2 regions of the Sanguibacter sp. Z6_81 genome follow, and region 1 is predicted to be linked to the other one. Evidence: riboswitches for the same ligand, from Rfam matches in the RefSeq annotation. Region 1 holds a riboswitch; the other holds the start of a gene.

What was found. Region 1 has a riboswitch for S-adenosylmethionine ahead of AC2AXK_RS03560 (methylenetetrahydrofolate reductase). Riboswitches for the same ligand answer to the same signal wherever they lie in the genome.
Region 2: it holds a riboswitch for S-adenosylmethionine, as region 1 does, so the genes downstream of both, AC2AXK_RS01250 (aminotransferase class V-fold PLP-dependent enzyme) here and AC2AXK_RS03560 (methylenetetrahydrofolate reductase) in region 1, are expected to answer to the same signal.

What each region holds. Positions count from the first base shown of each region.
Region 1 covers NZ_JBXUFV010000001.1:744,112-758,223, forward strand. The annotation lists gene AC2AXK_RS03535 (EAL domain-containing protein) at 1-798, opposite strand, end outside; gene AC2AXK_RS03540 (EAL domain-containing protein) at 863-4,285, opposite strand; gene AC2AXK_RS03545 (sugar phosphate isomerase/epimerase family protein) at 4,368-5,249, opposite strand; gene AC2AXK_RS03550 (GNAT family N-acetyltransferase) at 5,486-5,992, shown strand; gene metE (5-methyltetrahydropteroyltriglutamate--homocysteine S-methyltransferase) at 6,233-8,620, opposite strand; gene AC2AXK_RS03560 (methylenetetrahydrofolate reductase) at 8,631-9,704, opposite strand; SAM riboswitch class I at 9,711-9,815, opposite strand; gene AC2AXK_RS03565 (glycosyltransferase family 2 protein) at 9,873-10,616, opposite strand; gene AC2AXK_RS03570 (DUF2238 domain-containing protein) at 10,613-11,221, opposite strand; gene AC2AXK_RS03575 (PH domain-containing protein) at 11,260-11,799, opposite strand; gene AC2AXK_RS03580 (NAD-dependent epimerase/dehydratase family protein) at 11,889-12,830, opposite strand; gene AC2AXK_RS03585 (AfsA-related hotdog domain-containing protein) at 12,827-13,753, opposite strand; gene AC2AXK_RS03590 (ScbR family autoregulator-binding transcription factor) at 13,807-14,112, shown strand, end outside.
Region 2 covers NZ_JBXUFV010000001.1:269,097-283,208, forward strand. The annotation lists gene AC2AXK_RS01245 (tetratricopeptide repeat protein) at 1-1,521, shown strand, start outside; gene AC2AXK_RS01250 (aminotransferase class V-fold PLP-dependent enzyme) at 1,577-2,989, opposite strand; SAM riboswitch class IV at 3,038-3,151, opposite strand; gene AC2AXK_RS01255 (rhodanese-like domain-containing protein) at 3,259-3,693, shown strand; gene AC2AXK_RS01260 (O-succinylhomoserine sulfhydrylase) at 3,690-4,910, shown strand; gene AC2AXK_RS01265 (HAD family hydrolase) at 4,858-5,586, opposite strand; gene AC2AXK_RS01270 (hypothetical protein) at 5,580-6,098, opposite strand; gene AC2AXK_RS01275 (hypothetical protein) at 6,154-6,519, opposite strand; gene AC2AXK_RS01280 (pyridoxamine 5'-phosphate oxidase family protein) at 6,554-7,057, opposite strand; gene AC2AXK_RS01285 (GNAT family N-acetyltransferase) at 7,188-7,652, opposite strand; gene AC2AXK_RS01290 (hypothetical protein) at 7,744-7,974, opposite strand; gene purQ (phosphoribosylformylglycinamidine synthase subunit PurQ) at 8,001-8,717, opposite strand; gene purS (phosphoribosylformylglycinamidine synthase subunit PurS) at 8,714-8,980, opposite strand; gene AC2AXK_RS01305 (siderophore-interacting protein) at 9,107-10,120, opposite strand; gene AC2AXK_RS01310 (phosphoribosylaminoimidazolesuccinocarboxamide synthase) at 10,244-11,191, opposite strand; gene purD (phosphoribosylamine--glycine ligase) at 11,188-12,483, opposite strand; gene AC2AXK_RS01320 (anti-sigma factor RsbA family regulatory protein) at 12,673-13,608, shown strand; gene AC2AXK_RS01325 (adenylosuccinate synthase) at 13,694-14,112, opposite strand, start outside.

The DNA.
Region 1 (14,112 bases):
CACGGGTGCGGGCGGGTAGCCCTTGAGCGCGGAGACGACGAGCCTGCCCGCGAGTGCCCCCACCTCGTCGAAGTGCTGCCCGACGCTCGACAGGCTCGGGCCGCCGACGGCACCCTCGATCGTGTTGTCGAACCCCATGACCGCGACGTCGTGCGGCACAGCGACGCCTGCGTCGGTGAGGACACGCATGAGGCCGATGGCGTTGCCGTCGGTGGCTGCCATGACGGCGCTGGGCAGGTCGCCGCGGGCGAGCATCTCCTCGCCCGCGAGGGCACCGGACCGTTCCGAGTAGCTCTCCGCGAGGTAGAACAGCGAGTCGTCGACGGGGAGACCGTGCGCGGTCAGCACCTCCTGGTACGCGGCGTAGCGCTCGCGGAAGTCGAGCTGGTCGAGGTTGCCGACGAACCCGATCCGGCGGTGCCCGTGCGCGACGAGGTGCTCGACCGCGGCGGTGACCCCACCGACGTTGTCCGGCATCGACGTCGCAGCGACGATCCCGTCGACCTCCTGGTCGGCGAGGACGAGGGGCTTGCCGAGGGCCTGGAGCGCGCGCAGGTACGAGGCGCCGACACCGAGAGCGACGACGACGACGCCGTCGATCTGGTCCCAGGCGACAGGGAGGTCGAAGTCGGGGGACGTGACGTTGTCCCAGGTGTCCGTCCCCGGGTCCGCGGTCTGCACGACGATGACCCGTCCACCGGCGTCGCTGATCTCGCGCGTCAGGCCGGCGAGGAGCTCACCGTGGTAGAACCCGCCCGTGTTCCGGCTGAGGGCGAGCACTGTCAGGGGGCGTGGCACTGCGTATGGTCCTTCCGACTCCTGTGACGCACGGTCTCTGCCTGCCTATCGGCACCTCGGGGTGCTACGTGAGTGGTGCGGCGCTGCGCGTCGCACCGAGCGGGGAACCGATGAGCTCGCCGGCCTCCGGGCCCGGCAGGGCCTTGGCGTACAGCCAGCCCTGCGCGTAGGCGCAGTTCATGGCCCGCAGTCCGTCCGCCTGCTCCTGGGTCTCGACGCACTCGGCGATGACGTCGAGGCCGAGGACGCGACCGATCTCGACGATGATCCGCACGAGCTCGGTGGTCTGCCCCACGATCCCGAGCTCCCGGACGAACGAACCGTCGATCTTCAGCGCGTCGACAGGGAACGTGCGCAGCGCGTGCAGGGAGGACTGCCCGGTGCCGAAGTCGTCGATGTGCAACCGCACGCCGAGGGCGTGCAACGCCGTCATGACCTCCGTGGCGGCCGCTGCGTCGAGCATGACGACGGTCTCGGTGATCTCGAGGACGAGCTGGTCGGGCGGGATGCCGTGCGTGGTGAGGGCGTCGCGGACGACGGCGACGAGGTCGGGCGCCCAGAACTCCTGGTGCGAGACGTTCACGGACACGGCCGCGCGGCGGCCCTGGGTGTTCCACTGCGCGATCTGGCGGCACGCCTGCTCGAGGATGCGGCGTCCGAGCGTGATGATGCTCGAGCTGTCCTCCATCGCCGGGAGGAACTCGCCGGGCCCGAGGAGCCCGCGGCGGGGATGCTGCCACCGGACGAGCGCTTCGAAGTGGGCGAGACCGGAACCATCGAGAGGCACGACCGGCTGGTAGTGGAGCACGAACTGCTCCTCGGCCAGGGCGGTCCGGAGCTCGGCCCGCAGCCGGAGGCGCTCCGTGGCGCGTGAGTGCATGCCCGGGTCGAAGACGAGGGCCGAGCCGCGCTCGGCCCGCTTCGCTTCGTACATCGCGATGTCGGCATCCCGGAGCACGTCCTCGGGCTGGGTGTAGCCCGTCGCCGACATCGCGATGCCGACGCTCGCGGTGACCGAGACCTCCTGGTCGCCGAGCACGACGGGCGTCGCGATGCGGTCCTGCAGCCGGCGCACGACCGTGAGCACCTCGGCCGGGGCGGGGTCGCAGAGGAGGACGGCGAACTCGTCACCCCCGAACCGGGCGGCCGTGTCCACCGGACGCAGCTCCGAGCGCAGGCGTTGTGCGACGACGCCGAGGAGCTCGTCCCCCGCGAGGTGCCCAAGGGAGTCGTTGACGAGCTTGAACCCGTCGAGGTCGAGGAAGATCACCGCGAAGCTCGACGAGCGGGCGCGGCCCGTGATGCTGAGCACGGCCCGCAGGTGCTCGAGGAACAGACGCCTGTTGCCCAGGCCGGTGACGGCGTCGTGCAGCGCCCCGCGTCGCAGCTGTTCCTCGAGCTCCTTGCGGGAGCTGATGTCCGAGGCGGACCCGACGAGACGCTCGACGGCACCCGAGGGTCCCGCGACGCCGAGCGCGCGGTTCGCCACCCATGCCCACCCGGCGCCGCGACGGATCCGGAACTCGCTCTCCGTCGGCACCTCCGGTGTGGCCTTGGCGCGGTCGAGCACGGCGCGGGCGGCGGGCAGGTCCGCGGGATGCACGCGCCCGAGCCATGCCTCGACGTCGAGCTCGGTGTCCGCGGGGATGCCGAGGATCTCGCACAGCCGCCCGGAGGCGAACATGTTGCCGGACGCGGTGTCGATCTCCCACAGGCCGTCGTTCGCAGCCCGCGCGGCGTGGGCGTAGCGCTCGTCGCTGATCTGCTTCTCACGTCGGAGCTCGGTCTCGGCGAGCGCGGAGGCGAGGAGGGTCGCCCAGTGCAGGTACATGTCCCGCGAGGACGTCGTGTCGATCTCGCCCACGACGGCCAGCAGGCCCCAGTGCCGGTCGACGTCCTGGACGGGCACGACGAAGCACGCCTCGCGCTGCTCGGGTCGCACGCGGTCGAGGAGCTCTGACGGCGGGAACTGCGTGACGGGGACCGTGCTGGCAGGGCCGGGGGCGTCGCCAGCCGTCGGGTCGTACGCCCCGGCGATGACGAGCTGACCATCGCTCGCCTCGCCCGTCCACAGAGCGAGCACGGCGGCGCGCACGCTGGTCCCCGTGAGCCAGGCGAGGCTGTAAGGGTCGACCGCAGAGGTGTGCAGCAGCCCGGTGGCGACCCGGAACTGCTCGTTCATCATCGTGTCCTGGTGGGTGCTGCGCTTGAGGTACGCGCCGGCGCGCAGCTGCCACAGGCCAGCGTTGAGCTCCGAGATGCGGGTGTCCGGCCCTGCACCGCGGATGTAGTCGAAGATCCTGTCGCCGATGCGGTGGAGGCGCTCGGGCCGGGAGCGGAGCCCGGTGAGGATGGTCAGCAGGGACCGCACCTCGCGCGGCGTCGACTCCGCCGAGCTCGTCAGCCGTGTGAGCACCGCGTCCGCCTCGAGGACCGCGGCCTCGTGGTCGGAGATCTTGCTGGAGTACAGGAGCGTGTCCGCGAGCATCGTTCGAAGCTCGCTCCGCAGCACGGCTGTCTCGGAGGTGTCAGGCACGTCGGCCGGAGCGGAGCGCTCGCCGCCGATCATCCCGTCTGCCGTGCACCCGCAGGAGCCACGCCAGGCCATGACGACGTCACCGTCCGGGCGGTGCACGCACGCCGGCGGGGGGTCGCCTGCGATCGACCGGAGGAGCAGACGGCCGGCCAGCGCTCCGACCTCGCTGAAGGACAGGTCGACGCTCGTCAGCGAGGGGACGGCGAAGGCGCCCGCTTCGGTGTTGTCGAAGCCGATGACCGCGACCTCGTCGGGGACCCCGACGCCCTCGTCGGCGAGCGCTGCCAGCAGCCCGATGGCGTTGCGGTCCGTCGCCGCGACGATCGCGGTGGGCCGCTCCACGGCGCGTGCGACCTCGAGGCCCGCGAGGTATCCGCCCGTCTCGATGGCGTCCTCGGTGGCGAGGAAGAACTCCGAGCGGGGCGCGATGCCGTGCTCGGCGAGCACCTCGACATACATGTCGTACCGTTCGCGACGGTCCGTCTGGCTGAGCTCGCCGACGAACCCGATCTGCCGGTGCCCATGCGCGATGAGGTGCTCCACCGCGGCGCGCGCGCTGGCGAGGTTCCCGGGCAGGACGACGGGTGCGTCGAACCCCTCGACCGCGTGGGTGAGGATCGTCGGCTTGCCGGCGTCGCGCAGCCGCTGCAGGACGGGAGCGTCCGCGGCGAGGACCATCGCGACCGCACCGTCGACGTGGTCGACGGCCAGCGGGAGGTCGAACTCGGGGAGACCGACCATGAAGTCGTCGGAGTCCTCGAGGTCGAGCGTCTGCAGGACGATGAGCCGACCGCCCGACGCCGCGACCTCACGATTGATGCCGGCGAGCATCTCGCCGAAGTAGTGGCCCGTCGTGCTGCGTGCGTAGGTGAGCACGGTGGGATGGACGCACCGCGCGGCGTCCTCGCCCTCGGGTGCGTCAGCGGGACGGGTGGACCCGCTGTCGGCCACTGGCCCCTCCCTGCTGCTGGCTGTCCCTGTCGCTGTCACCATCGGCACGACCGCGGTGTTCATGAGATGTGCGGGCTCCGGCTCACCAGGCGTCGTCGGGTCGGTGGTGCGACGGCGGCACGACGAAGTCGGGGTGCTCTCCGGGCGTGAGGTACGTGCGGGCGAACGCGAGCGACGTCTGGACGTCGGACCGGCGCTCGGCAGCCGTTCGGGCCTTGCGGGTGCCGATCTCGATCGCGACGTCGCCCGTCCACCCGGTCTCGACGAGGTGGCACAGCAGCTCGGCACACGGCTGGTTGCCCCGGCCGGGGACGAGGTGCTCGTCCTTGCCGGAGCCCGACCCGTCGGCCAGGTGCACGTGGCGCAGCCGGTCACCGAAGCCCTTGGCCATCTCGAGGCTGTCCTGGCGTGCGGTGGCGGCGTGCGACAGGTCGAGTGTCACGGCGTCGTACGCGTGCTCCGTGGGGTCCCAGCCCGGCAGGTACGCACCGTAGTCACGGCGCTTGCTGCGCCACGGGTACATGTTCTCGACCGCGATGGTGAGCCCGGACTCCTCGGTGAGGTCCTGCACCTGCTCGACGAACCGGCGCGAGTACTTGCGCTGCCACGAGAACGGGGGGTGCACGACGACGGTGCCCGCGCCGAGGGCGCCGGCCATGTCGACGGCCTTGGCGAGCTTGGGACCGGGCTTGCTGCCCCAGACCTTCTGACTGACGAGGAGCGTGGGGGCGTGGATGCTGCGGATCTCGACGCCGTGGTCGGCGGCGAGCTGCGCGAGCGCGTTGTCGTCCTGCGTCGTGGGGTCGGACCACACCATGACCTCGATGCCGTCGAAGCCGAGCTCGGCGGCGAGCTCGAACGCGTACCCGACCTTGCGCGGGTACACCGACGCGCTGGACAACGTGACCTTGATGTCCTGCCCTGGTCGTCCTCCGGGTGTGGCGTCTCTCGCTGCGTCGCGCATCTTTCCACCCTAGTCCCGCTGTGCCCGACGGTCCTGCAGAGCGTGAGGCGCGCTGTGGAAACGGCATGCGGTCAGCACAGACGCTCACGGACCCCTTCCCGCGGCGGATGTTAAGCGCTAACCTTCCGGCAGGAAAGTTGAGCGCCATATTTCACCCGGTTGAAATCTCGCGGCGCACCAGGACCGACGGAGGTCAGCATGAGCGGATCAGCAGGCGCTGCACACTGGAGCCCGGCATGTTGGCCACGATGAGCCGGTACGACGTCGGGACGGGCGTCGACCTCATCCGGATCGCCGAGCGACCTGAGCTCGTCGAGGTCTGCGCCGCCTGGGGGTTCGGCAACTGGGGCAGCCAGAGCGGCAGCACGCTGCAGCGGGCGCTCAACACCTACACCTTGCCGTTGCACGACGACGCCTACGAGACCGTCGTCGCGGTCAGGCACGGCAAGGCGGTGGGCATGGCGAGCCTGTGGCCGTCCGACTACCCCCGCCGCCCTGATCTCACGCCGTGGCTCTCCGCGTTGTTCGTCCACCCGGAGCACCGCGGTCTCGGCTTGTCCGTCCGGCTGAGTGAGGCCATCGAGGCTGCCGCCGTCGCGCGGGGCCACGAACGTCTGCACCTCATCACCGAGCACCATGAACGGCTCTACACGAAGAGCGGCTGGGTGAGCCTCGAGAACGTGCGCTCGGTGCACGGGCCGGCTGTGCTCATGGCGAAGACGCTCACGGGGGCGGGGCTCTGATGGCCGCCCACGTCCCGTCCCTCGCGCGTCGGGCACCCGTGCGGACGGCCCCCGGGGTGCGTCGTCCGACGGCCCTGGCGGGCCGGGTGCTGCAGCGACAGGGAGTGCTCACGAGCAGCGCGCGACTCGTCAAGGTCACCGCCGCGCAGCCAGTGGTCCGCACAGGGCTTCTCGGCGTGCTGGGGATCGCCTGGCTGCGACGCCGGGCCGGCCGGAGCCAGCCCGACGCCGCGGTGTGGCTCAGCCGAGGCGTGTCCGCACGGTCGCGGCAGCGGCGACGAGGTGCTCGAGGGACGGCGTGGTCTCGGCGTAGCCTCGCGTCTTGAGGCCGCAGTCGGGGTTGACCCACAGCAGGGCCGGGTCCACCGACTTCACGGCGAGCTCGAGCAGCTCGGTGACCTCCTCCAGCGACGGCACGCGCGGGGAATGGATGTCGTAGACGCCCGGCCCCACACCGCGTGCGAACCCGGACGCGGCAAGATCGGGCAGGATCTCCATCCGTGACCGCGCCGCCTCGATCGAGGTGACGTCGGCGTCGAGGGCGTCGATCGCCCCGATGACCTCGCCGAACTCCGAGTAGCACAGGTGCGTGTGGATCTGCGTGTCCGGGCGCACGCCCGCGGTCGCGAGCGTGAACGACCCGACGGACCAGCTGAGGTACTGCGCCTGGTCCACGGTCCGCAGGGGCAGCAGCTCGCGCAGTGCCGGTTCGTCGACCTGGATGATCGCGATGCCGGCGGCTTCGAGGTCCGCGACCTCGTCCCGGAGCGCCAGACCGATCTGGTGGGCCGTCTCCGCCAGCGGCACGTCGTCCCGCACGAACGACCACGCCATGATCGTCACCGGGCCCGTGAGCATGCCCTTGACGGGCTTGCTCGTGAGCGACTGCGCGTACTGCGCCCAGCCGACGGTCATGGGTGCCGGCCGGGAGACGTCGCCCCAGAGGATCGACGGGCGCGTGCAGCGTGACCCGTACGACTGCACCCAGCCGTTGCGGGTCACCGCGAACCCGTCGAGCAGCTCCGCGAAGTACTGGACCATGTCGTTGCGCTCGGCCTCGCCGTGCACGAGGACGTCGAGACCGATGCGCTCCTGGAGGTCGACGACCCGGCGGATCTCGCCGCGCATCTGCTCCTCGTACGCCTCGAGCGAGAGCTCTCCGCGGGCATGAGCGGCGCGGGCGCGGCGGATCTCGGCGGTCTGCGGGAACGACCCGATCGTCGTGGTGGGCAGCAGGGGCAGGGCGAGGCGTCCGGTCTGCGCGACGCGCCGTTCGTGCGCAGGCCCCCGGTGGAAGTCACCGTCCTGCAGGGCTGCGGTGCGTTCCCGCACGGCCGGGACGAGGACGCCGGTCGCCCGCGCCCGCGACGCGAGGGCGTCGGAGGCGGCGAGGAGCTCGGCGTGGATCGCCTCGCGTCCCTCGGCGAGGCCCTCGGCGAGGGTGACGACCTCGGCGACCTTCTGGTCGGCGAACGCGAGCCAGGACGCGAGCGTCGGGTCGAGCGCGGGCTCGTCCTCGACGTCGTGCGGGACGTGTTGGAGGGACGTCGAGGTGCCCACGCTCACGGCGCCCGCCCCGAGTCCTTCGAGGCGTTCGAGCACCTCGAGCCTCGCGGACAGGTCGGCCCGCCAGATGTTGTGACCGTCGACCACTCCGGCGACGAGGGTCTTGGTCTCGAGGCCCTGGACGGGCGCGGTGGGTGCTGCGCCCTTCACGAGGTCGACCGCGAGGGCGTCGATGTCGCTCGCGGCGAGGATCGGCAGCGCGTCCAGGAGGTCCCCGTACGGCGCGGCGACGAGGAGCGCGGGTCGCTCGGGGCGTGCCAGCCCGGTCCCCAGCACCCGGTAGGCCTCGGCGAGGGCACGCTGGGCGTCGACGAGCGGCACGTCGATGGTGTCCGTGACGAGGCCCGGCTCGTCGAGCTGCACCCACTGCGCACCGGCCGCGGCGAGCGCGCGGAGCAGCTCGGCGTAGACCGGGAGCAGGTCAGCGAGCCGCGACAGCGGCCGGAACCCGGCGGGTGCGTCGTCGGCCGCCTTGCTCAGGAGGAGGAACGTCACCGGTCCGACGATCACGGGACGGGTGCTCACGCCGTCGGCGAGAGCCTCGGTGAACTCGGCGACGATCCGGTCGCTGGCGTACCGGAACGTCGTGTCCGGGCCGATCTCGGGGACGAGGTAGTGGTAGTTCGTGTCGAACCACTTCGTCATCTCGAGGGGGGCGTCGTCCCCGGCGCCGCGCGCGACGGTGAAGTAGCCGGCGAGGTCGAGCCGGCCGTCGGCGTCGGCGAGCCCCGCGAACCGCGCGGGGACGGCGCCGACGGTCGTGGCGGCGTCGAGCACCTGGTCGTAGAAGGAGAACGAGCCCGGGACGGCGCCTCCTGCGGCGGGCAGGCCGAGCTCGACGAGGCGGTCCCGGGTCCGCTTGCGCAGGGCCGCGGCGGTCGCCTCGAGGGTGTCGACGTCGGTGCGTCCGGCCCAGAAGGCCTCGACGGCCTTCTTCAGCTCGCGGCGCGGGCCGATCCTCGGGTAGCCGAGGATGGTCGCCGCCGGGAACGGGACGGGAATGGTCGGTTGTGTCCGGCTTGTCGTCCGGTTCTGGGCATGGGTGTGCTCGTGGTGCGTCATGGGGTCATCCCTAGGAGTTCTGCGCGGCGACCGGGGTCGCAGGCGGGTGGAGTGCTGCTATGGATGCGCCGACCCACGGCCCGCTGGCCAGGTCCGAGCCGGCACCGGAGGCGTCTCCGGTGCTGTGCCCGCCGCCGAGGTGTACGCCCTCGAGCAGGTCTAGTGCGGCTTCGTGCTTGTTGAACGTGTAGATGTGCAGGCCCGGGGCTCCGGCTGCGAGGACGGCGTCCGCGAGGTCCACGGTGGCGCGGATGCCGAGAGTGTGGCGGCGTGCCGGGTCGCTGACCTTCTCGAGGTCGCGGACGACGGCTGCCGGGGCGGGGACGCCGGTGAGGGTCTCGACGCGGGCGAGCCGCGCCGGGTCGGTCATGGGCAGGATCCCCGCGAGGATCGGGAGCGTGACGCCCGCGCTGCGGGCGGCGTCCACGAAGTCGATGTACGTGCTCGGCTCGTAGAAGAGCTGGGTCATCGCGAAGTCGGCGCCTGCCCGCTGCTTCTCGAGCAGCCGCTGGACCTCCTGCTCGCGGCTCGTCCCTGCGGCGAGGTTCCCCCCGGGGAACGCCGCGACGGCGATGGTCAGCGGCTGCGCGGCGGACCGCAGCGCGGTGGAGGGGTCCGCAGCGCAGCGTGAGGCCTCGACCTCGCGCAGCAGCGCGACGAGCTCGTCCGAGGAGTTGACGCCGTCGGGGCTGGGGCGCCAGTCGGGCTGGTCGCGCGGGGGGTCTCCCCGCAGCGCGAGGAAGCTGCGCACGCCCTCGGCGAGGAACTCGTCGATGACCTCGGCCACGTTGTCCCGGGACGCCCCCACGCACGTGAGGTGTGCGATGGGCAGCACGGGAGTCTCGCGGATGAGTCGGCTCACCACGGCGCGCGCCGTGGCCCGGTCACCGCCGGCGGCGCCGTAGGTGACGGAGATGAAGTCGGGGCGCGCAGAGACGAGGCGCTCGGCCGTGGTCCAGAACTTCGGTGCCGCGTCGGGGTTGCGCGGGGGCATGAGCTCGAACGACACGGTGGGTCGCTCGACCCGGGGTCGTTCGTGCGGTGCACCGCGGTGCACCGGGGGTACTGCTGCGGAAGCCGTCATGGGTGATCTCCATCGGACCTGGCGTTAGCACCCGCACCCTCAGGAGGCTTCCATTGTGGGGGGTTGCTGCGGCGTCGACGAGCCAGGACTCTCGACCGCTCTGGATGGTTGTCGCCACTGTAGGTCGGCATCCACCAGCTGGTCCAGGACTGTCCATCGGCTGAGACGTCAGGTGGGTCGGTCCTGGGACGCGAGGCGGCGGGACCACCGGGTCCACGGCGGGGCGACCCGCCAGTTCACGGCAAGGGTGCGGAACGCCCAGCGGAAACGCCGTGCCAGGCTCCCGGGGGAGGCGAAGGTCCGCCCCGAGACCCCGACGACGAGGTCGCGGTCGTACCGCACGCGGACAGACGGGTGGAGCTGGAAGCTCAGGTCGGTGTCGTCGTGCACGAGCGGGTCGTCGCGGTGCACCTGGTCGCTCACCTGCGCCCACGTCTGCCGGCGCAGCGCCATGTTGGAGCCCCACAGCGGCACCCCGGCGAGGGCGGCGTGCATGCCCCAGTAGTACCCGCGCATGTAGAACGTCCGCGCTGCGACCCCGCGCAGGCCAGGGAGGTCGTAGAACGTCCCCGCCCCGGTGAGCGCACTGAGCCGCGGGTCGTCGACGAACGCCGCGTGCACCCGCTCCAACCAGTCGACCGGCGGCAGCGTGTCCGCGTCGCACCGGGCGATGACGTCACCGGTCGCGGCGTCGTACCCCGCGGACGCGGCGGCGGGGATCCCGGGGGCGGGCTCGACGACGACGCGAGCGCCTGCAGCCCGTGCCACGTCCGCGCTGTCGTCCGACGACGCGTTGTCGACGACGACGATCTCGTCCGCGAGGTGCGTCTGGCGCGCCAGGGCCTCGAGGCAGCGGGCGAGGAGCTCCGCATCGTCCTTGCACGGGATGACGACGGACAGCCGCAGGCTCACCGGCGGGGCGCCCGTGCGAGCAGGATGCCCGCGAGCAGGGAGCCCAGCCCGCCGGCTGCGAGGTCTCCGAGCGTGTCCTGGTACCCGACGCTGATCGTGTCCTCGACGAAGGTGTGGCCGGCCCACTCGCCGAACTCCCACAGGACGGCGAGCAGCATGCCGATCGCGGTCGTCGTCACGGCGATGCCGAGCCGCGGCCGCCGGAGGACAGTGCTGCCGGGCGGCTGGGCCGGACCCGGCGCCGCCCGGCCCGGCGCCGGCGGTACCGCACCGACCGCGGCGAGCAGCTCGTAGACGAGCACGGCGAGCACGCCGTTCGCGACGAGGTGCACGGCGAGGTCCAGCCAGCCGACCGACGTGTACAGGTCGAAGGCGCTGATCCACCCCGCGGCGAGCAGGACGACGCCGTTCGACAGGTCGAGCGGGCCGGGCAGCCCCACGGCCCGCGGCACGACGAGGCCGAGGAGGACGAGAGCGAAGAGTGCGACCCCGACGAACCCGAGCCACACGCCAGCGACGACGATGCTCACCGCCCCGGCCACCCGGAGCCCGTCCGCGACGAGGATGGTGCTGTTCCGCGGTCTGAGGGCCTCGGCGGTGATCACCGGGCAACACTAGCGACGACCGGGGCGGGCTGCCGCGCTCAGCGCCTCACGCGGCGCGGCTCACCGGGCGGGCGCTCGCCGTCGTCCGTGCCGTCGTCGGCGGCGAAGAGCAGGTCGGCGAGCTGGACGTGGACGCGCTCGATGTTCGGGATGTCGTGGAGCACGACGCCGGCCTTGTCGGTCGCGTCGGAGATGACGAGCGTGCCGCACCCGAGGATGCGGTCGAGCAGCCCCTTCTCGTACGTGACGTCGTTGATGCGGTAGAGCGGGATGTCCCGGCCGGTGCGCGTGAGGATGCCGCTGCGGGTGATGAGGCGACGGTTGGTGAGGGTGTAGCGGGAGGTCACCCACCGCAGGAACGGCACGAGCGCCCAGCCGAGGACGGCGACGAGCGCGAGGACGCCGACGGCGAGCTGGAGCCAGCCCTGCGCGCCGCTGTCCGGGATGAGGAGCAGCGCCGCGAGCACGGCCGCGACGGCGAGCACGAGCACGAGAGCCGGACGGAACAGGGCTTTGGCGTGCGTGCGCAGGTTGAGGACGACGTGCTCGCCCTCGCCGAGCGTCTGGCTGATGGTCATGGCGAGCATCCTGCCACTTGCGGGCTCAGGCCCCGGGGCACGTGCGGACGCGCGCGGCGCCCACGGCCGAGCAGGGCTGGCCGCAGGTCTCAGCTCAGCGCCGCGGCGTACCAGCGTCGGTGGTCCTCGGTGAGCCGGAACGCCTCGGTCGGGGGCGTGCCGACGAGGGACCACACGAGGTCCGCGTCGTACCAGTGGTCCTGCGTGAGCAGGGCGAGCTGGTGGTCGCTGACCTGCTCCGTGGGCAGGACGGCGCGCGCCTCGGCCGCGGTGAGGTTCCGCCCGGGGGCGGGGAGGCCGAGGTCGGCGACGAGGGAGTCGATGATCGACCGCACGGCGACGGGTTCCGGAGCGCTCGCGTGCAGGACCGTGCCCGACGACGAGAGGGCTGCGGCGGCCGCCGTGCTCGTGCTCAAGGTCGCCACGATGCGCGCGAGGTCCTCGACGGCGATCACGGAGATGCGGGCAGCGGCGTCCTCGAGCGTCGCGCCGAGCCGGGCGGTGACGGCAGCGAGGGCGGGCACGAACCACCTGTCCCCGGAGCCGTAGACGAGGTTGGGGCGCAGGACCGTCCCGCCGGCCTCGAGCACGAGCCGCTCCGCCGCGAGCCGGTGCGTGCTCGCGACCGACTCCGGGTGGGCCGCCACCTCGTCCTCGGCGATCCCGCGGTGCGGGCCGGTGCCGTACACGGAGGTCGTCGACACGTAGACGGTGCGCTGCACCCCGCCCTGCCGGGCGGCGGCGAGGAGGGCCGCGGTGCCCGCGACGTTCGTCATCTCGCTCACCGCGGCGTCACGCCCCACGTAGGACGCCGCATGCACGACCACGTCGGCGCCCTCGACCGCAGCGAGGAGGGTGGACGGGTCGGCGAGGTCAGCGAGCACCGTCCGCACCCCGGGCTGCACGGGCGCGCCCGCGCGTCGTGTCGTCGAGGTGACGGCCGCGACGCCGTCCGCAGCGAGCGCGCGGACGATGTGGGACCCGATGAAGCCGGTACCGCCGACGACGACGACGCGGGGTGCACCGCTCATGCGTGCGCGCCGAGCGGCTGCTGCTCCGAGGTCCGGACCCCGTCCCGGGCCCGACCGGTGGCCACGCTCGTCGCGATGGGCGTGCTGCCCTGCAGGAATGTCACGACGACGCGGTGCTCCAGCTCGTCGACAGCGACGCGGAGCTCGAGCGCCGGCTCGAACTCGGGGAACGCAGCGCACGTGAAGTCGACACCCATGATCTCGGAGCCGGGCAGTGCGACCCCGAACATGTGCGTCGTGGAGTGCAGCAGGAGCATGCCGGGCAGGTGGTCGACGGGGTGGTCGAAGAAGAAGGGGTTGGCGTGGCTGTAACCGATGGTGGCCTCGTAGCCGCCGGCCACCGGGCGCAGGTCGCGGACCGGTGCGTCGTCGTAGCGGCGGGGCACGTCCTCAGGCCGCGGTGCTCGGCGCCGGAACGCCTTGTAGTGGACAGGGCTGATGCAGCGGAGCTCGCCCGTGCCGTGCGCGACGGTCTCACCGTCGAGATAGAACTCGATCGTCGCGGACAGGCCGCTGACGACGCCCTTGCGCATGAGCTTGTCCGTCACCGTGACGAGGGCGGTGAGCTCGATCGGCGCGAACTCGGGGAACTGCACCGCTCCGTCCCCCGACCACGCGAATGTCGCTCCCTGGAGGGTGAAAGCCCAGTCCCGGGGGATGCCATACCCCGCGTGGCCCATATAGAGTCCCATCTGCCGGATCGCCTCGACGGAGAGTGTCAGGGGGAGCTCGGTGGCCCGCGGCGGGAGCATGACGTGCCCACGCGGGATCTGGACGTCGAACATCCAGGCATGCGGACCGCGCTGGTCCGCGCCTGTGAGAAAGACTTCCGCAGCGGCGCGTCGGTGCACCATCGCCCGGTCCACCGGGCGGGAAAAGGTAGGCTCGTGCATATTCCGCCCGTATGGATCTTCCTCAGTCATGGGGTGAATGGTACGACCGGCTCGTAATTCGACCAACCCCCGGGGAGCAGTGCGTGTCACGACGAAGCGACCAGCGGGCAGCCACGAGGGCTGCCATCCTCGAGGTGGCCGCGGAGGAGTTCGAGGCGCACGGCTACGTCGGTGCCTCCCTGTCCGTCATCGCGGAGCGCCTGGGACTGACCAAGGGAGCCCTGTACTTCCACTATCAGTCCAAGGGTGACATCGCGAAGTCGATCGTCGACAACTACCACGGCGCCTGGGAGCCGCTCGTCCGCGAGGCGGAGGCGCGCGGACGGGGTTCCCTCGAGGCCATCCGCTGGCTGACGGGCCAGGTGGCGATCGCCTACCGCGACGACATC
Region 2 (14,112 bases), 480 kb from region 1:
GCCGCGGTCTACCGCGTCGAGTCGTTCCTCGCGGTGGGTCAGGTGACCCGTGCCGACACCCTGGTGCGCGAGACGCTCGCCCAGCATCCCGGGGACGCGCGGCTGCTGCTCACGCTCGCCAGGCTCCTCGAGCACCAGAAGCGCTGGCCCGAGGTCATCGAGGCCGGCACCGCCGCGCTCGCCGCCGACCCCCGCCACGGGTCGGCCCACGCGGTCGTCGCGTGGGCCGCGATCCAGGTGGGCGACGCCGACCTCGTGACCCAGCACGCCTCTGCCCTTCTCGCCGCGGACCCGCAGCACGGTGTCGCGCACATGTGTCTCGCGTTCGTCGCGGCGACGCACCGCGGACCGGACCGGCGGGAGCGGGTCCGCCGCCACTACCGGCTCGCGCTCGAGCACGGCAGCGGGGAACCGTGGTTCTTCACCAACGCCGCGGCCGTCGAGCGTGCCGTCGGCGACACGGGCGAGGCCCGTCGGATCCTCGATGCCGGACTGGCGCAGCACCCCCAGGACAGGGAGCTGCTCGAGGCGCGCGCGAAGATCGGGACGACGGACGAGTCGCTGGAGATCATCACCGGCCTCCTCACCGGCTCACCCACCGACTCCACGCTGCAGACCACCTTCCATGCCGTGGTCTCGCGCCAACGCCGGCGCTTCCTCATGATGCTGTGGCTCGTGCCAGCGCTGCTCGCGACCGGGACGGCCCTCGTCGACGGACGCGGTCGCGTCGTGTGGGTCGCGCTCGTCCTCGTCGTGGCGGTGCTCGTCGGGTGCATCCGGTTCTCGTCGGCCGAGAAGCTGCCCATGTCGGTCCGCCGCGAGCTCGCGGCACGGACCCCGTGGCGCAGGGTGGTGCGCGGGTGCAGCACCGTCGCGATCCTCACCGGCACGGTGGGAGGTGTGGTGCTCGCGGGCGGCGGGATCCCCGGAGCGTGGCTGCTCCTGCTCGCGACCGCTGCGTGGGTCGGCGCGCGCGCCGCGAGCTTCTCGTACGAGGTGCGACGCGCGCGGAGCATCGACGAGGTCGCCGCGGCGAGCGTGGAGGCTGAGGGGACGGCGCCCGACGCGCGGTGGGCAGCCCCGGCCATGACGACGCTCGTGACCGACCGGACCGGTCGAGCTCTGTGGACGCCGGTCGTGCTCGTCCCGTTCGTGCTCGTGGCACTGTCCGATGCCGGCCCACCTGCGGACCTCGCTGCCCGGTCCGCCCTCGGTGTCATCGTCGCCGTCGTCGCGCTCACCGCGATCGCCGAAGCTGTCGTCCTTCAGCGCTGGAACCAGGCCGGGTGGTGGCGCCGTGTCCAGGCCGCTGTGCTCGCCCTGACCGCCACCGTGCTGCTCGTCCTTCTGCTCGTGACGTCGTTCGGTCGCCTCCAGGAGGCCACCCGGGCCTGGGGGGACGAGGAGCGCGACACCTCGGGCGAGACGGTGACGGTCCCACCCGGTTTCCACGAGCCCTCGACGACAGTGCCGCCGATCGAGCTCCCGAGGATCCCACCGATCACGGTCCCGGACTTCTAGGACCGCGCAGCGTCACCGGGCTGCGTCACCGGGGAGCGTCACCGGGTCGCGGGGTTCAGGCGTTCGCGAGCTCTGCGACGATCGCCTGGACCGGCGCCGGACCGCACGCCGACCCGCCCGCGCCGAGCGTCGCGGCCGCCGTCCCGACCAGCCCGGTGAGACCGGTCACCTGCGGCAGCGGACGAGGGTCGTCCACGACGGCCCAGCAGCCGTCGACGACCTCGTACTGCACGGTCGGACCGGCGGCGAGGTAGGACGCGAGCGCCCCGACCAACCGGTCGACCTCCTCGAGCACCGTCCCGACGCCGACGCTCGCGCGGATGGCTCCGGCGTCGTACCCGAGGCGGGACAGGAGCGGGTGTGCGCAGAAGCGACCGTCGCGCACGCCGATGCCGTGCTCGGCGGACAGGTACGCCGCGACGAGGCCGGGGTCGTGTCCCACGACGGAGAAGGTGACGACACCCACCGGGTCGACGGCGTCGGCCCAGGCACGCACGACCTCGACGCCCGGGATCGCTCCGAGCCCGGTGACGAGGCGGTCGCGCAGGATCGCCTCGTGCGCCTCGAGCTCCGCTGCGGGGACCGACGCGAGGGCGTCGCAGGCCGCCGCGAGCGCGACGGCGCCGACGACGTTGGGCGAGCCGGCCTCGTGCCGGGCGGGCGCCTTCGTCCACTCGACGTCGACGAGGCCCACCTGCCGCACGGCGCCACCCCCGGCGAGGTACGGCTCACCGGCGTCGAGCCAGTCGCGGCGTCCGACGAGCGCGCCGGACCCGAAGGGCGCGTACGTCTTGTGCCCGGAGAAGGAGACGTAGTCGACGCCGGTCTCCGCGAGCGAGAAGCGGCGGTGCGGGACGAGCTGGGCGCCGTCGAGGGCGACGCGCGCTCCGGCGTCGTGGGCGATCCGGACGAGGTCGGTGAGCGGCAGCGACTCACCGGTGACGTTCGAGGCACCGGTGACGGCGACGAGCGCATAGTGCGTGGAAGCGAGCTCGGCGCGCAACGCCTCGAGCGTCGCGGCGACGGACGACTCGCCCGTGAGGACGGTCGCGCCCCCGGCGCTGCGCTGCCACGGCAGGAGGTTGGCGTGGTGCTCGACGTCGAGGACGAGGACGCGCCCGGGCGTCCCGGACTCGTCCGTCGGGACACAACCGGCGAGCAGGTTGAGGGAGTCGGTCGTGTTGCGGGTGATGATCGTGACGTCGTCCTCGCGGGCGCCGACGAACTCGCCGATGGTCCGGCGGGCCGACTCATAGAGGGCGGTGGAGACCTGGGAGAGGTACCCGGCACCGCGGTGCACGCTCGCGTACAGCGGGAGCACCTCGGCGACCCGGTCGGAGACGGCGCGCAGCGCCGGCGCGCTGGCGGCGCAGTCGAGGTTCGCGTACGCGACGGTCCGGCCGTCGACGAGCGGCACGCGCGTCTCGGACCCGACGACGGGCAGACATCCTGTGGTGGCGATCGACATGGTGGTCCTCCGGAAAACTCCTGGGGGACCAGCGATGACGACGACCAGACCCCGCGCTTGCCGACGTCGGGCGACGTCGGCCAGGTCTTCACCCGGGGCACCCCACCGCGGAAGGAGGGTTGCCGGCCAGCAAGCCGGGGCTGTCTGCTGGCACTCGTGACCTGTCTCAAGGATCCGGAACGCCTCAGGACGTGTCAACGCGCGAGCCCCATTTGTCTTACATCCTGGACGGGCTGTCTCACGGCGGGGGTCGCGGGTGATCCTCGACCATGACCTACGCCGGAGACCTCACACCCCACGATGCCTGGGCGCTCCTCGCGGAGAACCCCGCCGCCGTCCTCGTCGACGTCCGCACCGAGGGTGAGTGGCGCCAGATCGGCGTGCCCGACGTGAGCGAGCTCCCCGGTGACCGAGAGGTCGCGTTCGTCCAGTGGGTGACCCCGGCCGGACCCAACGAGGACTTCCTCGCCGAGCTCGCGGCCGTCGGTGTGGAGCCGGGCGACGGGCGCCCGGTGGTCTTCCTGTGCCGCTCCGGCCACCGCTCCGTCGCTGCCGCGACCCGGGCCACCGAGGCGGGGTTCGGACCGTCGTACAACGTCCTCGAGGGATTCGAGGGTGACACCGACGCCTACGGTCAGCGGACCGTCAACGGCTGGGTGCGCCGCGGTCTGCCCGCGACGACGTACACCGGGGAACCGTCATGACCGACCGTGACCTCCGTCCCGCGACGCTCGCCGTGCGCGGCGGGCAGGTCCGGAGCAACTTCGAGGAGACGTCCGAGCCGCTCTTCCTCACCCAGGGATTCGTCTACGCCAGCGGCGCCGAGGCCGAGGCGGCCTTCGCGGGCGACGTCGACCACTTCATCTACTCCCGCTACGGCAACCCCACGGTCCACATGTTCGAGGAGCGCCTGCGCCTGCTCGACGGCGCCGAGGCCTGCTACGCGACGGCGACGGGCATGTCCGCGGTGTTCACGTCCCTCGCGGCGCTCGTGACCTCGGGATCGCGGATCGTGTCCGCCCGCGCCCTCTTCGGGTCCACCGTCGTGATCTTCGACGAGATCTTCGCCGGCTGGGGCATCACGGTCGACTACGTCGACGCCCACGAGCTCGACCAGTGGCAGGCGGCGCTGTCCACCCCGGCGGACGTCGTCTTCTTCGAGACGCCGTCCAACCCCATGCAGGACATCGTCGACGTCGCGGCCGTGTGCGAGCTGGCCCACGCCGCGGGAGCCGTCGTCGTGCTCGACAACGTGTTCGCGACGCCCGTGCTGCAGCGGCCGTTCGAGCTCGGCGCCGATGTCGTCGTCTACTCCGCCACGAAGCACATCGACGGCCAGGGCCGCGTCCTCGGCGGCGCGATCCTCGGCTCGAAGGAGTACATCGACGGGCCGGTGCAGAAGTTCATCCGCAACACCGGGCCGTCCCTCAGCCCATTCAACGCATGGGTGCTGCTCAAAGGACTCGAGACCCTGAGCCTGCGGGTCCATGCCCAGACCGCCGCGGCGCTGCGCATCGCCGAGCACCTCGAGACCCTGCCCGGGATCAGCCGGGTGCGCTACCCGTTCCTGCCGTCGCACCCGCAGTACGAGCTCGCCCGGAAGCAGCAGACCGGTGGCGGCACGGTCGTGACGTTCGACCTCGAGGTGCCCGAGGGCACCGATGCGGACACCGCCAAGAAGCGCGCGTTCGCGTTCCTCGACGCGCTCGAGATCGTCGACATCTCCAACAACCTCGGCGACGCGAAGTCCCTCATCACGCACCCTGCGACGACGACGCACCGGCGGCTCGGCCCCGAGGGGCGCGCCGCCGTCGGCATCGCGGAGACGACCGTGCGCCTGAGCGTCGGCCTCGAGGACCCGCTCGACCTCATCGAGGACATCGAGCGCGCACTCGGGCGGGAAGCTCGACGAGCGACCTGATGACGGGATAGCGCCGGTGCGCAGCCAGCCCTGAACGGTGCCGGTCGAGCCACACCGCGTCCCACCCTGCCGCGAGCGCGCCCTCGACGTCGGTGGCGGCACTGTCACCGACCATCACGCAGTCCGCCGGCGCGACCCCGAGCGCCTCCGCGACGGCGTCGAAGCACGCCCGGTCGGGCTTGGCCGCCGGGAGCTCCGACGATGCGAAGAGCCCGTCGACGAGCGGCGCGACGCCGATGCGCGCGAGCTTGTCCTGCTGCTGGGCGTGGTCCCCGTTCGTCAGGACGACCACGCTCAGGCCCGCTGCGCGCAGTGCGGCGAGGGCCGGCCCGACGTCGTCGAACGCGGCCCAGGCTGCCCGGTAGTGCGCCAGGTACCCGTCGAAGGTGGCGTCGAGCCGGCGGTCGTCCCATCCGGCCGCGCCCGGCACGAATGCCCTGATGCGCGCGCGGCGCTGCTCCTGGAACGTGCAGCGGCCCGCCCGGTACTCCTCGAACGCCTCGGCCTCGAGCGCCCGCCACCGGTCGAGGTGGTGCGCCGCCTGATCGTCGGGCAGCCCGAGCTCGACGCCGAACGCGCGGCACCCGGCAGCCGCCGAGCCGCTGTGGTCGAACAGGGTGTCGTCGAGATCGAGCACCACCGCCCGGTGCCCGGCACCGGGCTCCTGCGTCACCACGACGGGGACGGCCCCGAGACCATGGACGGCTCTGACGAGTCCGCAGTCGGCTCCGGCCAGCGCGGCCTGCCCGCGGCGGCCGAGCGCAGCAGGCGCACGCCCAGGTACCCGCACGTCGAGCCGAACGTCAGCAGGACGAACCCCCCGATCACGGCCGGGACGACGGTCGTCTCACCGCCGCCTGTGCGCACGGCGTTGACGACGACCGCGACGAGCGCCGCGCCGAGTGCGAGCGCGACGAGCAGGAGCAGCACCCCCACCACTCGCCCCAACCCGATCTCCAGCCGACCGACCTCACGGAGCGCCGGCCCGGAAGCGGGCGGTTGGGCGGGCGGCGCCGTCGGATCGCCGGGCGCCAGGCGCCGGTCTGCGTCCCTCGCGGGAGCACCACGCCCGAACGTCTCCTCGAACGGCTCGAGCCGGGCCTGGCGCCGCCGGCGCCGGCTCACGGACTGGTGGACGCTGAGGACGGCGACGGACGCGGTGCCCAGCACGAACGCTTCTGTCAGCACAGGACGAGGGTAGCGCCACGGTCGAGGCGCGCGACGTCGAGGAGACGCGCGGATCTCACCCCGAGCGCGACGGTCTCCCACCCGAGCGCGACGGTCTCCCACCCGAGTCCGCGATCGAGGCCGGTCCGGCGGGGACCGACGTGGGATGCCGTCGTCGGGCGCACCACCGGAGCAGCCGGATACCGACCACGGCGAGCGTCAGACCGACGATGGCAGGCACGGCCCAGACCAGGAGGATCATGACGACGCTGAGCACGGCCCTCCCCGCACTGTCCTCGACGGGGTCGGTGATGAAGGCGGCCACGACGGGCCCGGCCCCCACCCCGATCACCACCAGCAGGAGCAGCACGCCGAGAACGAGACCGAGAGCCGTCTCGAGGCGTCCGTACGGGCGCCGATGTCGGCTCCGGGACCGGGTCACCGCTCGAGCGTGACGCTCCGGCGCCACGGCCCCGTCAGAGGTGGACGGTCTCGTTCTCGCCACCGTCGTAGCGCTCACCCTTCCTCTTCGCCTTGAGCAGGCTGAGCACCGTCGCGACACGGCCCGGCCCCTTCCAGTACTCGGCCGTCTCCCCGTGCACGACGACGAGAGCGACACCCGGTGACAACGGCCCGTCAGGGAACCATGCCTGAGCGGACCGGCTCCAGTGCGCCTCGATCTGGAGCGGGTCCGTGACGACCTCCGCCGGCCCGGACACGGAGAGCCACGCGGTGCTCGTCGCGAAGGAGACGTTGGCCCCGGAGCCGGCGCGGATCTGCTGCACCTTGGTGCTGTCGAGGTCCGTGAAGAACCACAGGTCGCCGTCGAAGTCGATGTCCTGCACACCCATCGGGCGGGACACGAGGCGGCCGTCCGACGCGACGGTCGTGAGCATCGCGATGTGCGCGTCCTTGACGATCTCCGTGACCAGGCGCATCGTCTCGTCGTGGGTGGTCGTCCCGTCGGTCTGATCGGTCATGGTGCCTCCTCGGCAAGGGCTCACCGCCCGCTGCGGCGCGCCCGTGCCGTCCACGGTAGGCAGGGATCCGCCGGCCCGCAGGGCGAACCGTCGCGGGCGGCAGACGCCGTGGGCGCGGCCGGCTCCCGGCTCAGACGTCGGTGAGGAGGTGCACCTCGTAGCAGACCGAGGACTCGTGCTCCACGTACGGTCCGTAGCGGGCGATCGGCGTGTACCCGTGGGCGCGGTAGAGCGCGGCCGCCTCGACGAGCAGGTCACCGGTCTCGAGGACGAGGTGCGTCAGCCCGTCGGCACGGGCACGCGCGTGCAGCTCCCGCAGCAGGACGTGACCGAGCCCGCGGCCACGAGCCTCCGGAGCCACGTAGATCCGCTTGATCTCTCCGACCCGTCCCGTCCCGACCTCCGGGTACCAGCCGGTGACTTCCTGCACGGCGCCGCAGCCGACAGCGCGACCGTCCAGGCGCACGACGACGTTCGCGAGAACGTGCTCGCCCCTCGGCACCGGCCCGGGTTCCTCCTCGTCGCCGTAGCGCCCGGCGATCTCGGCGCGCTGCGCGTCACGCAACGTCCCGGCCTCGACGTCGTCCCACGGCACGACGTCGAGGGAGACGAGCCCAGCGGCCGTCAGGGTTGGCGGAACGCCAGCGCGAGGACCAGCGGTGCGAGCACCGCTGCCGGTCGAGGCGTCAGTCGCCGCCACCGCCACCGCCGCCGTCTCCCCCGCCGCCGTCCCCACCCGAGGAGTCACCGCTGTCGCTGCTCCACCAGCCCCCACCATCGGAGCCGCTGTCGCTCGAGTCGCCGCTCCGGCGGGGACGGCCGGCACTGGACGCCCTCCCACCCCACACGGAGATCGCCACGAGGCCGACAATGACGATCCCGACGATGCTGACCCCGATGATCTCCTGCATGTCCATCCGTTCCCGTCGTCGAGCGAGGCGCGTCAGGCCCGAACGAGCGTGCTGAGCACCGAGGTGAAGAACTTCAGCCCGTCGGTCCCGGCGCGCGGTCCGGCGTCACCGGCGGTGCCGAAGCCGACCTCGACCGCGTGCTCGGGGTGCGGCATGAGCCCGACGACGTTCCCGGCCTCGTTCGAGATTCCGGCGATCCCGCGGCGCGAGCCGTTGGGGTTCCAGCCGGAGTAGCGGAACACCACGCGGCCCTCGCCCTCGAGCTCGTCGAGGGTGTGCTCGTCGGCGACGAACTGGCCGTCCTGGTTCTTCAGCGGGACGGTGATCTCCTCACCGACCGTGAAGTCGCGGGTCCACGCCGTGCTCGCATTCTCGACCGTGAGGGTCTGCTCGCGGCAGATGAAGGCGAGGTGGTCGTTCTTCACCATCGAGCCGGGCAGCAGGTGCGTCTCGGTGAGGATCTGGAACCCGTTGCAGATGCCCAGGACGGGCAGGCCGCCCTTGGCCGCGTCGACGAGGGTCTCCATGATCGGCGCGAAGCTCGAGATCGCACCGGCGCGCAGATAGTCCCCGTAGGAGAAGCCGCCGGGCAGCACGACGGCGTCGACCTCCTTGAGGTCGGAGTCCGCGTGCCACAGCGGGACCGCCGTGCCACCGGCTAGCCGGACGGCGCGTGCTGCGTCGCGGTCGTCGAGCGTCCCGGGGAACGTGATGACGCCGACGCGGGCGTCGGTGAGCGCCCCGGTCACAGGCCCTTGACCTCCACGGCAGCGTCGACGACGTTGACGACGTCCTCGATGACGGGGTTGGACAGGACCCGCTCGGCGGCGGCGCGCGCCGCCGCGAGGACCTCAGGGGTGACGTCGCCGTCGACCTCGAGCTCGAACCGCTTGCCCTGGCGGACGCTCGTGAACCCGGTGAACCCCAGCCGTGGCAGCGCCCCGGCGACGGCCTTCCCCTGCGGGTCGAGGATCTCGGGCTTGGGCATGACGTCGACGACTACGCGTCCCACGGGGACTCCTCGTGCTCGGTACGGGCGCAGTGCTTGGTGCAGTGCGGGCTCAGCGGTGATCTTATCGCCCTCCTCACCCGAGGATCAGGGCCGTCCCCCGGGCTGAGACGCACGCGTTCCCGGGCGTCAGTTCTCGGCGCGACCGCGTCGCCAGTACCCCATGAAGGCGACGGAGCGACGGTCGATCCCGAGGTCCCGGACGAGGTGCCGGCGGAGCTCACGAACGACCGCGGCCTCGCCGGCTATCCACGCGTAGCAGTCGCCGAGCGGCCCGGTCTCGTCGGAGTGGTAGAACGGCGTGTCCCACAGGATGGTGGCGTCGATGTCGACGTCCTCCGGCTCGCTCCCGGCGAGCGCATCAGCAGCGGCGAGGATCTGCGCGGCAGCCGCCCGCTCCTCCTGCCGGGCCTGCAGGCACGCACGGACCGCGGCGTCGAGCCGTTCTCCGTGGGGGTGCACCGTGCCGTCGGCCGTGTGCCTCGGCAACCACGTGACCGACACACCGTCGGGCACGGTGACCGGCAGGACGTCGTCGTCGCCAGGGACCTCGATGTAGGCGTGCGCGCGGCTGCCCGCGGGCAGGGACTCGACGATCGCGCTGATCGCCGGCGCGGCCGTCTCGTCGCCGGCGAGGATGAGCGTCGTGGCCGTCGCGGGCGGCGCCCACTCGATCCCGCCCGCAGGACCGTCGTGGAGGAGGTTCGGTCCGTTGAGGACGCACGCGTCGCCCGGGCGGACGGTGGCGACCCAGCGGGCCGCAGGGCCGGGCATGCCGCCGTCGTCGGGGTGCAGGACGAAGTCGACGTCGACCTCGCCGAGCCCCGAGGCGTTGAGCACCGCCGGCCGGGTCGCGCGCACGGTGTACGTGCGGAACGGGTTGCGACGGTCCTCCGGGAGCGCACGCCACTCCTGGTACCAGGACGCTGACTGGAAGTCCTCGGCGCGGGGCACCGAGCCGTCGGGAGCGGGGAGGACCAGCTTGATGCGCTGGTCGAGGCCGTCGCGGCCGAACTCGTCGAGGTCGTGACCGGTGAAGGTCACGCGCAGGAAGGACGAGGTCAGACGGTTGACGCGGCTCACCCTGACGTCGAACGCCCGGTAGGCCGGCTGGGTGCGCTCGACGGTCGCGAGAGTGGTCATGCACCCGAGTATGGCATGCCTAACCTCGCATGGGTATGCCTCTCCTAACTTGAGCTTCGGGGCCTCCCTCAGAGGACATCCGACGCGTCCACGGCCAGGCACGGCCGGGCGCGCAGCTCCGGGTCACGCGAGGTCGGAGCCCGTGATCCGTCGGTAGGCATCGAGGTAGCGCAGCCGGGTCGCCTCGACGACCTCCGCGGAGAGCTCCGGCGGCGGCGCGTCGCCCGCGCGGTCCCACCCGGACGCGGGCGAGACGAGCCAGTCCCGGATCGGCTGCTTGTCGAAGCTCGGCTGGGCGCGCCCCGGCTCCCACTCGTCGACCGGCCAGAACCTCGAGGAGTCCGGGGTGAGCACCTCGTCGCCGAGGACGACCGCGCCCGTCACCGGGTCGACCCCGAACTCGAGCTTCGTGTCCGCGAGGATGACGCCGCGCTCCCGCGCGATCGCCTCCGCGCGCGCGTACACAGCGAGCGTGAGGTCCCGCAGGCGCACCGCCTGCTCGTCCCCGATCCGCTCGGCGACGACCTCGAGGCTGACGTTCTCGTCGTGCTCCCCCACCTCGGCCTTCGTGGCGGGGGTGAAGATCGGCTCCGGCAACCGCGAGCCGTCCACGAGCCCGGCGGGCAGCGCGACCCCGCACACCGACCCGCTCTCGCGGTACTCGACGAGGCCCGACCCCGTGAGATAGCCGCGAGCCACGCACTCGACGGGGAACATCTCCAACCGACGGCAGATCATCGCGCGGCCCGCGACGACGTCGGGGACGAGGCCGTCGCCCGGCATCGCTGACGCTGCGGTGGTCACCACGTGGTTGTCCACGAGGTCGGCGAGCTGCTCGAACCACCACAGGCTCAGCTGGGTGAGCACGGTGCCCTTGTCCGGGATGGGGGGCGACAGCACGTGGTCGTACGCGCTCACCCGGTCGGACGCCACGACGAGCAGGACGTCCCCCAGCGGGTGCACGCCCGAGTAGTGGGTGAGGTCGGGTTCGTAGAGGTCACGGACCTTGCCGGAGTAGACGTGCAGCCAACCCGGGAGCTCCGGGGCGTCCGCGGCGAACCCCGCGCTCATCGGACGCCGCCGACAGCAGCACCCGCCGCGGCCGCCGCCGCGATGTCGGTGCGGTGGTGGGACCCGGGCAGCACGACCGCGTCCACGCCGCGGTAGGCGAGGCGGCGCGCCTCGGCGAGGTCGTCCCCCACGCCCACCACAGACAGCACGCGCCCGCCGGCGCTCACGAGCCCGCCCTCGCCGTCGTCCGCGGTGCCGGCGTGCAGCACGTGCACTCCCGGCACGGCTGCGGCCTGGTCGACGCCCGTGACCGGTCGGCCGTGGACCGGGGCCGCCGGGTATCCGTCGGCCGCGACGACGACCGTCACGGCCGCGCGGTCGCTCCACCGCAGCCGCGGCAGCTCCGCGAGACCACCCGTCGCCGCCGCGAGGAGCAGCGCCGAGAGCGGCGTCTCGAGCCGGGACAGCACCACCTGCGTCTCCGGGTCCCCGAACCGCGCGTTGAACTCCACGACGCGCGTCCCGCGGCTCGTCAGCGCGAGCCCCACGTAGAGGACCCCGACGAACGGCACGCCGCGCGCGCGCATCTCGTCGATGGTCGGCTGCGCGATCCGGGTGACGACCTCCTCGGTCAGCCCCTCCGGCGCCCACGGCAACGGGCTGTACGCGCCCATGCCACCCGTGTTCGGGCCGCGGTCACCGTCGAAGGCACGCTTGAAGTCCTGGGCGGGCGCGAGCGGCACGACGTGCTCACCGTCGCTGATGCAGAAGAGCGAAACCTCCGGGCCGTCGAGGAACTCCTCGACGACGACGCGGGGGTCGCCGCCACGGTCGGGGTTCGCGAAGCACTCCTGGGCGTGACGGATCGCGTCGAGCCGGACGTCCGTGACGACGACGCCCTTGCCCGCGGCCAGCCCGTCGTCCTTGACGACGTACGGCGGACCGAAGGCGTCGAGCGCGTCACCCACCTGGTCGACGGTCGAGCACACGTACGCCTGGGCGGTCGGGACCTCGGCCGCCGCCATGACGTCCTTGGCGAACGCCTTGGATCCTTCGAGCCGCGCGGCGTCGGCGGACGGTCCGAACACCGGGATCCCGGCCGCGACCACGGCGTCGGCGACACCCGCGACGAGCGGCGCCTCCGGGCCCACGACGACGAGCTCGGCCCCGATCTGCCGGGCGAGCGCAGCGACCGCAGCACCGTCGAGCGCGTCGACGGCGTGGAGCCGGGCGAGTCGAGCGATCCCGGGGTTCCCGGGAGCCGCGTGGAGCTCGTGCGCGGGAATCTCCTGCGCGAGCGAGTGGAGGATGGCGTGCTCGCGAGCACCGGAGCCGACGACGAGGATCTTCACAGGCGGGAGTTTAGCCGTGGATGTCTCCGCACGATCGGCGCCGCTCACCCGACGGGATGAGCCGCTACGCGGTATTCTCGGGGCGGTTGGCCGCCCGCTCCACCGGCGGTCGATGCGTCAGAAGGGGGCGCTGGCCACAGGAGCGACCCGAGGAGCGAGATGAGTCAAGCAACGGCTCAGACTGAAGACGTGACCGAGCCTGCTGAGCAGGCGCGCTATACGCACGAGGTGTTCGTGTGGCGCGGCGAGGAAGCATTCCTCGACCGGACCGTCCCGTTCGTCACGGAGGCCGTCGCCGCGGGCGAGCCCATCATGGTGGCAGTGTGCCGTGCCAACGAGCAGAACCTCCGGCAGGCGCTCGGCGCCGCCGCCGACGACGTGACGTTCGTCGAGATCGAGAGCCTCGGACGCAACCCCGCCCGGATCATCCCCGCGTGGCTCGCGTTCATCGAGCAGCACCGGGCGTCAGGAGCCGCGCTGCGCGGCATCGTCCAGCCGGTGTGGGCCGGGCGCCGCGAGGAAGAGCTCGACGAGTGCCTCATCCACGAGGCCATGCTCGACCTCGTCGTGCCGCGAGACGCGCGGATGTCGCTGCTCTGCCCGTACGACGCCGGCGTCCTCGACCCGACGGTCCTCGACGAAGCTCGACGCATCCACCCCGCCCCCGGGAGCACTGCCGGGGCGAGCCACCCGGAGCCCGACGTCCACGTCCGAGCGCTGTACAGCCGGCCCCTGCCCGAGCCGCGCGGCGCCGTGGAGGAGGTCGAGGTGGCGCACGGCCGCCTGGCCACCGTCCGCAGGATCGTCGCCCGGCACGCCAAGGCTGCCGGTCTGGAGAAGAACGAGATCGACGACCTGCGGCTCGCCGTCACGGAGGTCGCCGCCAACAGCGTCGACCACGGTGGTGGTGGCGGACGCTTGCGCGCGTGGCAGGAGCGCGGCGCGCTCATCTTCGAGGTGCGGGACTCCGGGACCCTCGACGACGTGCTCGTCGGCCGGGTCGCCCCGACGCTCGAGCAGCCCCGCGGCCGGGGGCTGTGGATCGTCAACCAGCTCTGCGACCTCATGCAGATCCGGACGACCCCCGAGGGTGTCGTCGTCCGTGTCATCACCTGGCTGACCTGACGCTCCCGCGCACCGCACGGGACCTCGGCGGCAACGACGACGGGCGGCGACCAGGAGGTCGCCGCCCGTCGTCTGCTCGCGCTCGTCAGTCGATGAGGTCGAACCGCTGGATCGTCGCCACGCGGTCCGGGCCCACGCCGATCGACGAGATCCGGGTGCCGGACATCTCCTCGAGGGCGAGCACGTAGCGCTGCGCGTTGATGGGCAGGTCCTCGAACGTCCGGGCGCCCGTGATGTCCTCGGTCCAGCCGTCGAGCTCCTCGTAGATCGGCTTCGCGTGGTGGAACGCGCTCTGGTCGCTCGGCATCTCGTCGTGGCGCACACCGTCGACGTCGTACGCGACGCACACCGGGATCTTCTCGACGCCGGTGAGCACGTCGAGCTTCGTGAGGACGAGGTCGGTGAGCCCGTTGACACGGCTCGCATAGCGGGCGATGACGGCGTCGTACCACCCGCAGCGGCGGGGACGGCCGGTGGTCACACCGAACTCGTGGCCCGTGGCAC